Regions from separate parts of the Streptomyces sp. NPDC007095 genome, predicted to be linked through region 1. Evidence: riboswitches for the same ligand, from Rfam matches in the RefSeq annotation. Region 1 holds a riboswitch; each other region holds the start of a gene.

Region 1 (2,192 bases):
GCCGCCGCCCGGGTGAACCTCCAGGTGCAGATGCGGCCCGGTCACGTTGCCGGTCGCGCCCACGCGCCCGATGACGTCGCCGGTGGCCACCTTCTGCCCCACGCTGACGCTGATGGACGACTGGTGGCAGAACCACAGCTCCGTGCCGTCGTCGAGGGTGAGGATGGTGCGGTAGCCGTACGAGCCGGCCCAGCCCGCCTCCGTGATCGTGCCGCTGTGGATGGCCTTGATCAGCGTGCCGGTGGGGGCCGCGAAGTCGAGGCCGGTGTGGTACCCGGAGGACCACATGGAACCGGCGTCACCGAACCGGGAGGTCAGGGTGTACGAGGAGGTGGGCAGCGAGTAGCTCTTGGCGAGCTCGGCGAGGCGCGCGGCCTCGGCCTTCTGCTTGGCGTCCTCGTCCGCCTTCTTCTTGGCGGCGGCGACCTTGGCCTCGGCGTCGTCCTTCTGCTTGGCGGCCAGCGCGACCGCCTTCTTCGTCGCGGCGGACTCGGCGGCGGCCTGGGCCGCCTTGTCGACCTGGTCCTGCTGCGACTCGGCCTGCAGGATGATGCGGGCGCGCAGTGCCTCGCCCGCGTCCTTGTTGCCCTGCGCGGCGTCGGCGCTGGTCACACCGGCGCTGGTGAGCGGGGTGGCGGAGCCCTTCGGCGTGCTGGAACCGCCGTCGGATATCAGCGCCTTGGCGGACTGGGTGACCGAGGAGAGGTCGGGCAGCGAGATGGACACCGGCGGCTTGCCGGGCGCCGCGGTGGCCATGCCGCCCGCGCCGACGGCGGCGATGACGCCGACGCCCAGGACCGTGGAGCTGCGGGCGAGTCCCCCGCCGCGCTGCTTGGAGACGCGGTGCCGGCCGCGGAGGGGACGGATGGAATCCTCGGTGGGGTTCCACTCCTCCCAGGGGCCCTCGTCCTTGCCGTAGGCGTAGCCAAAAGTCTGGGTGTCGTTCGGCGGGAACGAAGTGGGCTGGGCAGGCCGGTTGGACGCCACGTGGGCGTGCTCCTTTCCTTCCTTCTCGCCTACCGGGTTAGCTGACGGGTTCGGAGCAGGAAGGTCTCCTACGCGCGTCAACCCACGGTGTCTCCACCGTGAAAGACGCTCGATTCACCCCAAGTTGGTGGTTCCCCGGTTCCCTTGCGGGATTCGGCGCGTGCGCACGGAGCCGACTCTTGTGACGGCTGGGACGACCGCGCTGCGTTATCGAACGTTAATAGACACGGGTACCGGATTCCAAGCTGTTCGTACTGATCGTTAACCACTTTTGGCCAGGACTTACCGACCATGAGCGGCGGAAATCGGGCGAGTTGACCGCACCCTCCTACCCGGCAGTTATTTGACGGTGTGTCAGTCGTTATGCGGAGGGACATCGACCGATCACCCCTCGTGACAACGATCAAGAACGTCCCTTCCCGTGACTACGGCCGCCGTACGGCGAGCAGTGCCATGTCGTCCGTCAGTGCGCCGCCCGTGTGCCGCCGGACCTCCTCCGAGAGCGTGGCCAGCAGGACGTCGGGGCCGGGGAAGGTCCGTCCGGCCAGGCGCGCGGCCGGATCGTAGAAGCGCCCCTGCGCGTCGCGGGCCTCGGACAGTCCGTCCGTGTGGAAGAGGAGCGTGGCCCCGTGCGGGAACTCCGCCACCTGCGCACGGTCCGGCCAGCCGCCCAACTCGCCCATGCCGAGCGGCAGTGCGGGGTTCGCGGCGGCGAGCATGACCAGCGTTCCGTCCGCGTGCAGGAGCAGCGGCGGCGGGTGGCCGCGGTTGACGATCCGTACGAGGCCGCCCTCATGCGTGATCTCCGCGAGGACGGCGGTGGTGAACCCCTCGAAGGCGTCGAGGCCCTTGCGCCGGGTGCCCTCGCGGGCCAGCGCCCGCTCCAGCCGCTGCGCGACCGCCTCCGGCGTGGCCTCCTGCTCGGCCGCCTCCCGGAACGCCCCGATGAGCACCGCGACGGCGGCCACCGCTTCCATGCCCTTCCCGCGTACGTCGCCCACCGCCAGCCGTACGCCGTGCGGGGAGTCCTGCACCGCGTACAGGTCGCCGCCGATGAACGCGCCCGCCTGCGCGGCCTCGTAGCGCGCCGCGACGTCGAGGCCGCCGATCCACCGGTCGGGTTCCGGCAGGACGGCACGCTGGGCCGCCTCGGCGATCTGGTGGGCCGAGGCGAGTCGTTCGTCGGTGCGACGGACGAGGATGTT
Region 2 (2,192 bases), on a different contig from region 1:
TCCGCCTACTGGCCATGGATCTGGCCCCAGTCTGGCTCGGCGGCGGGGTTCATCCTGGACCCGGCGGCCAGTTCCCTCGAAACTTCCGGTGCGAGCGCGCGAGTCGGACCCGGGGATCACCTTCGAGGAGCCGGAGCAGTCCGAACCCCCTGGGAGTGACGTCCCCGGCCACCCTTGACGAACCCCGCCCCGAACGCCTGGTCGCCCGTGACGTGGCGAGGGGCGAGTGGCGTGTGGAGGTCGACCCTCGCCAGGACGGCACCCGTGTCCACCCGGACGGCCTCGAATGCACGGAGGACGCCCTGGACACGTACACCATCGACGAGTCGGACCCGCTCTCCGCCCGCACCCGCTCGACGAGGTCGATCCGTCTGCACCGCCCGGAGCTGCCCTGGGAGGCCCGGGTCGAGGCACGCTCCGAACTCAGCTGCGGCGCCCGGGAGTTCATCACCTCGAACGAGCTGATCCGCAAGGACGGCAACGAGGTGGTCTTCCATCGGACGTGGGAGAGGAGAATCCCCCGGACGGCGGGCTGGAGTCCCGGCGGCGTCATGGGCAACCCCGAGGAGCACGGCGCGGACCGGTGAGTTCCTGATGGCCCTGGACGAGGGGATGCTCGCGTACTTCCGCGAGATGGCCGACGAGATGGTCACGCGCTTCGGGATCCCCCGGGCCGACTCGGTGGCGAGGGTCAACAGGGCTTACGCGGGGCAGGAGTTCGGCCCCTACCCGGACCTGATGTGCCACGAACTCCCCGAATACCGGGCCTACGGCATCTACTTCAAGCCCAACGCCGGCCGGCTCCCCGACGACGACCCCGACACGCATCTGTCCGCGTGGGAGGTGCGCCCGGCTCCGCCCGCGGCCTCACCGGCCGGGACACTCGAAGCCTGATGTCCGATTTGCCGCCAGTGCCGGTTTATTTCTGCTTGGTCGCGTGAGTTGGGTCACGCCCATACGGGGTGAACTCTTTATCCCCCCTTGACGACTCCCCCTTTGCACAAGGCAAGTTGAGTGTCACGTTCCGGATTAATCGGGCATTTTCTCCCATGTATTTCGCAGGTGAAAGCGATCTACACCGGGAAATCAGGGCTTGTTCCGGACATGTGCTCTCGCATACGTTCACGTCGATCCGGACGGACCGCCCAATCCTGCCGCCGACCGGAATATCCCAGCCACCCACACACGCACGGCAGGAGCGGGGGACCCAGGTAAGCCGCCGATCCGGACACCGGAACGGCTAGGGGTGAAGTCGCACACACGGTGCGGCCGGGCAGCTCCCGCCCGAACCCGACAGCTCACCTCGCAGGCACCGGAGAGGAATTCGCCATGTCCGCACGAGGCAAACGTCACAGCTTCAAGACCCACAGCATCCTCACGCGGGGCATCCTCGCCGCGGGACTGGGCGGAGTCACGCTCGTCCTCCCGATCATGGGCGCGACCTGCGCACAGGCCGCCGCTCCCACCGCCGCCACCACCACCGACGTCCAGCTCATCACGTACAAGGTGGTCGCGGGCGACACCCTGGCCAAGATCGCGCAGAAGTACCCCACGAGCGGTGGCGCGGCGAAGCTGTACGTCGCCAACCGCGCGGTCATAGGCCCCGACCCGTCGACGCTCCGCCCGGGCCTCACCCTGACCGTGGGCACCAAAACGGTCCAAACCCCCACCAAGAAGGCCTCGGCGCCCACCGCCACCAAGGCCTCTGCGAAGACGTACGCGAACAACCTCGACGGATGGATCAAGCACTCGCTGGACATCATGGCCCGCGCCAAGATCCCCGGCACCTACAACGGCATCCACCGCAACGTCATGCGCGAGTCCTCCGGGAACCCCCTGGCCATCAACAACTGGGACTCCAACGCCAAGGCCGGTATCCCCTCCAAGGGCCTCCTCCAGGTCATCGACCCGACGTTCAAGGCGTACCACGTGCCGGGCACATCGATGAACCCCTACGACCCGGTCGCGAACATCACGGCGGCCTGCAACTACGCGGCGGCGAAGTACGGCTCGATCGACAACGTCAACGGGCCCTACTGATAGGACTGGTGGGGCTGGCTGGGCCGGTAGGGCTGGTACGACGGCCGGGGCTGACGGGGCCGAGGAGACTCGGACGGCTGCCGGGGCTCTCGGGACTCCCGGAACCGATCCGTCCGGCACGGGAACAACCGCTCCAGTACCACCGCGATCCC
Region 3 (2,192 bases), on a different contig from region 1:
CCTCCGCGACTTCGACTCCGTCTGCCTCGTCCGGCTCGACGTCCGGTTCGTCTTTGTCTGATTCGTCGTCGTCCGACTCGTCTTCGTCCGGTTCGTCCTCGAAGGCGACCGGGAACGCGACCGAGAACACGACGAAGGCCGACACCGGCGGCGGCGATCAGGGAGCGGACAACTCCGACACGGAATCGACGAAGGGCGACAACTCGGGCAACTCCGGCCAGGGCGACGACTCTTCCGGCGCGTCCGAGAACGCGACGGCCGGCGCCGGGCGCCACCGTGGCGGCGACGCGGACGAGAACACCACCGACAGCGCCGTGGACGGCCGCACCGACGACCCCTCCGGGCGGCACGCCTCGCGTGGCGCCGGCGCCTCCCGTGATGTCGTCGACGGCTCCTACGTCGTGCGCGCCGGAGACAATCTCTGGACCATCGCGGACGCCCTCGACCTCGAAGGCGGATGGGCCGAGCTGTACGACGCGAACAAGAAGACGGTCGGCGTCGACCCGAACCTCATCCTCCCCGGTCAGAGCCTTGCAGTTGGTGCTGAATCGGGCGAAAAGTAGGGGCAGTTCGCGTCATGGTTCGCTGTGTAATGTCCGGTTTGGCGCGAGTGAGAGATGGATCTCAAAGGCCCTGATCGTCTTTGGAATTCAGCCGATCGACTGCTTACGGTCATGACCGCTCGCCACAGCGGGCCCCGACGGTCGCCAACGCCGAATCCTGCCAACGGCCGTACGGGAACAGTCGACGCGTCAGCGCCGTAGGCAGGAGCGGGGGACCCAAGGTAAGTGCCGCACCCGGTAGTTGACCGGGAGCGGCTCGGGGTGAAGCCGAGCGCTCAGAGCGCACGGCCGGGCACTCACCCGCCCGAACCCGACAGCTCACCTCGCAGGCGTCGGTGAGGGGATCTCTCCATGCTGTTTTCCAGCAAGGGCAAGCACCGCCGTCCGACCGTTTTCAACCGGACCACCCGTGTCGCCACGCTCGCCGGTGTCACCGGTGTCGCCATCGCCGCTCCGCTGATGGCGGCCGGCAACGCCTCCGCCGCCACCGCCTCCGAGTGGGACGCCGTCGCCCAGTGCGAGTCCGGCGGGAACTGGTCCATCAACACCGGCAACGGCTACTACGGCGGTCTGCAGTTCTCGGCCTCCACCTGGGCCGCGTACGGCGGCACCGCGTACGCCGCGACCGCCGACCAGGCCTCCAAGTCGCAGCAGATCACCATCGGCGAGAAGGTCCTCGCCGCGCAGGGCAAGGGCGCCTGGCCGACCTGCGGCACGGGCCTGTCGGGCGCCGCGTACACCGGCGGTGCGAGCACCCCGTCGACTTCGTCTTCCTCGAACAGCTCCTCGTCGAACAGCTCGCCGAGCACCAGCACGGCCACCCGCTCGACGGACACCGCGGCCTCCCGTTCGGCGTCCCGACCGGCCGCCGAGAAGACCGTCTCCACCCCGACCGGCAAGAAGGTCAAGAAGGGTGACGGCGAGTACAAGGTCGTCAAGGGTGACAGCCTCAGCTCGATCGCCGAGAAGAAGAAGGTCAAGGGCGGCTGGCAGCAGCTGTTCAAGCTGAACAAGGACATCGTCGACGACGCCGACTTCATCTACCCGGGTCAGCGGCTTCACCTCGGCTGATGATCGGCAGCTCCACCTCAGCCGAATGACAGGTCCCTCATGAAAGGGGTCTCCACACTGGAGACCCCGATGAGGGTCACCCCCGTCCCCACGGGCCCCCCGCTCCGGTGCGTGTTCCCCCGTATGCACCGGAGCGGGGTTTTTCATGTCCGGCGTTTCGTGCCGAGCGTTTCGTGCCGAGCGTTTCGTACCCGGATTTCGGTACCCGTTTTTGTTCCGTTCTGGAACAATGTGTACGTTCAGTTCTGCCCAAGGGGTGGGCGACCGGCTGGCCGATCCCCCCGAGGCGGTTAGGCTCATGTCGCGAAGCCATCACAGGCTCCGCGTACCCGCGTCACATCCCAGAAGGAGATGCTCGTGCCGTCCATCGACGTCGTCGTAGCCCGGGAAATCCTGGACTCCCGAGGCAACCCCACGGTCGAGGTCGAGGTCGGCCTCGACGACGGCAGCACGGGTCGTGCCGCCGTTCCGTCCGGCGCGTCCACCGGCGCCTTCGAGGCCATCGAGCTGCGTGACGGTGACCCCAACCGTTACGGCGGCAAGGGTGTCGAGAAGGCC
Region 4 (2,192 bases), on a different contig from region 1:
CGGCTGCCGCGCTCGTAGACACCCGCGACGATGTCGTCACGGATCGCCGTGCATACCGAGTGCGCGGGAATGCGCATGACCGGACCTCCGCCTTAATCCCCGCGAAACGCGGTCGATTGACGCTTGTTCAGCGACTCTATTGCAGAGAGCCTGAATTTCCGATGGCGGGCCGGAATCCATGGATATTTTTTGGACAGACAGTCGTTCGAAACGACGAAGCCCCGGCTGTGGGGAGCCGGGGCTTCGGAAGTGTTGACGCCGGTCGTCGGACGTCCAGGGTGCGCGAGCGGCAGAGGATCACACCGTCCGAGCGTCGGAGGATCACGCCGCGCGAGCGTCAGACGTTCACGCCGTGCGAGCGGAGGTAGGCGACCGGGTCCATGTCGGAGCCGTACTCCGCCGTCGTGCGGGCCTCGAAGTGGAGGTGCGGCCCGGTGGTGTTCCCGGTGGAGCCGGAAAGGCCGATCTGCTGGCCCGGGGTGACCGTCTGCCCCACGGAGACGCCGATGGACGACAGGTGGCCGTACATCGTGTAGGTGCCGTCGTGCATCTTCAGGACGATCTGGTTGCCGTAGGCACCACCCCAGCCGGCCGTGACGACCGTGCCGGAGCCGACCGCGTGGACCGGGGTCCCGGAGGCGGCGTGGAAGTCGACGCCGGTGTGGCTGCCCGAGGACCAGAGGCTGCCGCCGGTCTTGTAGCCGGTGGAGATGTACGAGCCGGTGATCGGCAGGACGAAGGTGTTGAGGCGCTTGCGCTCGGCGGCGCGGGCGGCACGCTCCTTGGCCTCGCGCTCCTTCTTCGCCTCCTCGGCGGCCTTCTTGCGCGCGGCTTCTTCGGCCTTCTTGCGTGCCGCTGCCTCGTCGGCGGCGCGCTGCTGGGCGGCGGCCTGCGCGTCAATCTGGGCGGCGACCCTGTCGCCGAGGGTGACGGCCTGGGTCAGCCCGGTCTGCTCGACGGAGGCGTCCGCGGCGAGCGCCGGGGCGGCCAGGGTTCCGATGACACCGGTGGTGGTGAGCGCGGCGACGCCGACGGCGTTCGTGGTGGAGCGCTTCACGCGGCTCGGACGGCGGTGTTTCCCGGGGCCACAGGTGAACGCCATGTAGGGGCTGATCCTTTCCTTCCCTCTCGCCTACCGGGTTAGCTGACGGGTTCGGAGCAGGAAGGTCTCCTACGGACCCCCTCCAGGGAGGGCGTCCGATTCACCCCAGGGACTGCGTATGGGTCCCCGGCTCCCCTGGCTCGCGCCGTACGGGGACTCGGCGATGACTGTCCGGTGCCGCGGGCGCGGCGCACTGCCTGACGAACAGCCGCCCCGACGCTAGACGGGGCGTCTTTCAATCAACAAACGGATCACGGTTTTTGTAGTGCATGCCACAGGGCAGACGGGCAACCTCCCTACCAATACGGACATCTTGGGGATGAAGTCCAAGCGGAATCCGAGCGGAAATCCGAGCAAAAAGGGGCCCGGGCGACTCTTCAGTCACCCGGGCCCTACGGAGTCACGCTCTTCCGCTCCGCGTGCGGCTCGGCTTCCAGCCGGCTTCTACTGAGCCGCTGCTCCGCCGAACCCCTACTCCGCCGGAACGACGGTCACTTCACCGATTCCGAGGGCCTTGACGGGCTCCTGGATGTGCGCGGCGTCGCCGACAAGGACGGTCACCAGACGGTCCACCGGGAAGGCGCTCACGGCGGCCGCGGTGGCCTCCACGGTGCCGGTCGCGGCGAGCTGCTGGTACAGCGTCGCCTGGTAGTCGTCCGGCAGGTACTGCTCGACCTGGTCCGCGAGCGTGCCCGCCACGGCCGCCGCGGTCTCGAACTTGAGGGGCGCCACCCCCACCAGGTTCTGTACGGCGATGTCGCGCTCGGCGTCCGTCAGGCCCTCGGCGGCGAGGGTGCGCAGCACCTTCCAGAGGTCGTCCAGCGCCGGGCCGGTGTTCGGAGTGTCCACGGAGCCGCTGATGGCGAGCATCGCGATACCGGTTCCGTCCGGGGCGGCACGCAGGACCTGGCCGAACGCCCGCACACCGTAGGTGTAGCCCTTTTCCTCGCGCAGGACTCGGTCCAGGCGCGAGGTGAGGGTGCCGCCGAGGCAGTACGTGCCGAGCACCTGGGCGGGCCACACACGGTCGTGCCGGTCGGCGCCGACGCGGCCGATGAGCAGCTGCGTCTGGACCGCGCCGGGGCGGTCC

The links. A riboswitch is a leader RNA that binds a small molecule or an ion and turns the genes downstream of it on or off. The one in region 1 is predicted to bind cyclic di-AMP.
Region 2: linked by a shared signal. The riboswitch ahead of ABZ656_RS00630 (LysM peptidoglycan-binding domain-containing protein) and the one ahead of ABZ656_RS26790 (M23 family metallopeptidase) in region 1 are both predicted to bind cyclic di-AMP.
Region 3: linked by a shared signal. The riboswitch ahead of ABZ656_RS14055 (transglycosylase family protein) and the one ahead of ABZ656_RS26790 (M23 family metallopeptidase) in region 1 are both predicted to bind cyclic di-AMP.
Region 4: linked by a shared signal. The riboswitch ahead of ABZ656_RS32665 (M23 family metallopeptidase) and the one ahead of ABZ656_RS26790 (M23 family metallopeptidase) in region 1 are both predicted to bind cyclic di-AMP.

What each region holds. Positions count from the first base shown of each region.
Region 1 covers NZ_JBEYFS010000082.1:35,175-37,366, reverse strand. Annotated here, with positions in the region: gene ABZ656_RS26790 (M23 family metallopeptidase) at 1-987, opposite strand, end outside; cyclic di-AMP (ydaO/yuaA leader) riboswitch at 999-1,156, opposite strand; gene ABZ656_RS26785 (PP2C family protein-serine/threonine phosphatase) at 1,413-2,192, opposite strand, start outside.
Region 2 covers NZ_JBEYFS010000001.1:116,326-118,517, forward strand. Annotated here, with positions in the region: partial or broken gene ABZ656_RS00620 (CocE/NonD family hydrolase) at 1-587, shown strand, start outside; gene ABZ656_RS00625 (hypothetical protein) at 595-894, shown strand; cyclic di-AMP (ydaO/yuaA leader) riboswitch at 1,164-1,325, shown strand; gene ABZ656_RS00630 (LysM peptidoglycan-binding domain-containing protein) at 1,330-2,040, shown strand; gene ABZ656_RS00635 (HAD family hydrolase) at 2,034-2,192, opposite strand, start outside.
Region 3 covers NZ_JBEYFS010000033.1:20,363-22,554, reverse strand. Annotated here, with positions in the region: gene ABZ656_RS14060 (transglycosylase family protein) at 1-563, shown strand, start outside; cyclic di-AMP (ydaO/yuaA leader) riboswitch at 747-910, shown strand; gene ABZ656_RS14055 (transglycosylase family protein) at 915-1,634, shown strand; gene eno (phosphopyruvate hydratase) at 1,986-2,192, shown strand, end outside.
Region 4 covers NZ_JBEYFS010000114.1:25,472-27,663, forward strand. Annotated here, with positions in the region: gene ABZ656_RS32660 (GntR family transcriptional regulator) at 1-77, opposite strand, end outside; gene ABZ656_RS32665 (M23 family metallopeptidase) at 338-1,102, opposite strand; cyclic di-AMP (ydaO/yuaA leader) riboswitch at 1,115-1,275, opposite strand; gene ABZ656_RS32670 (pitrilysin family protein) at 1,574-2,192, opposite strand, start outside.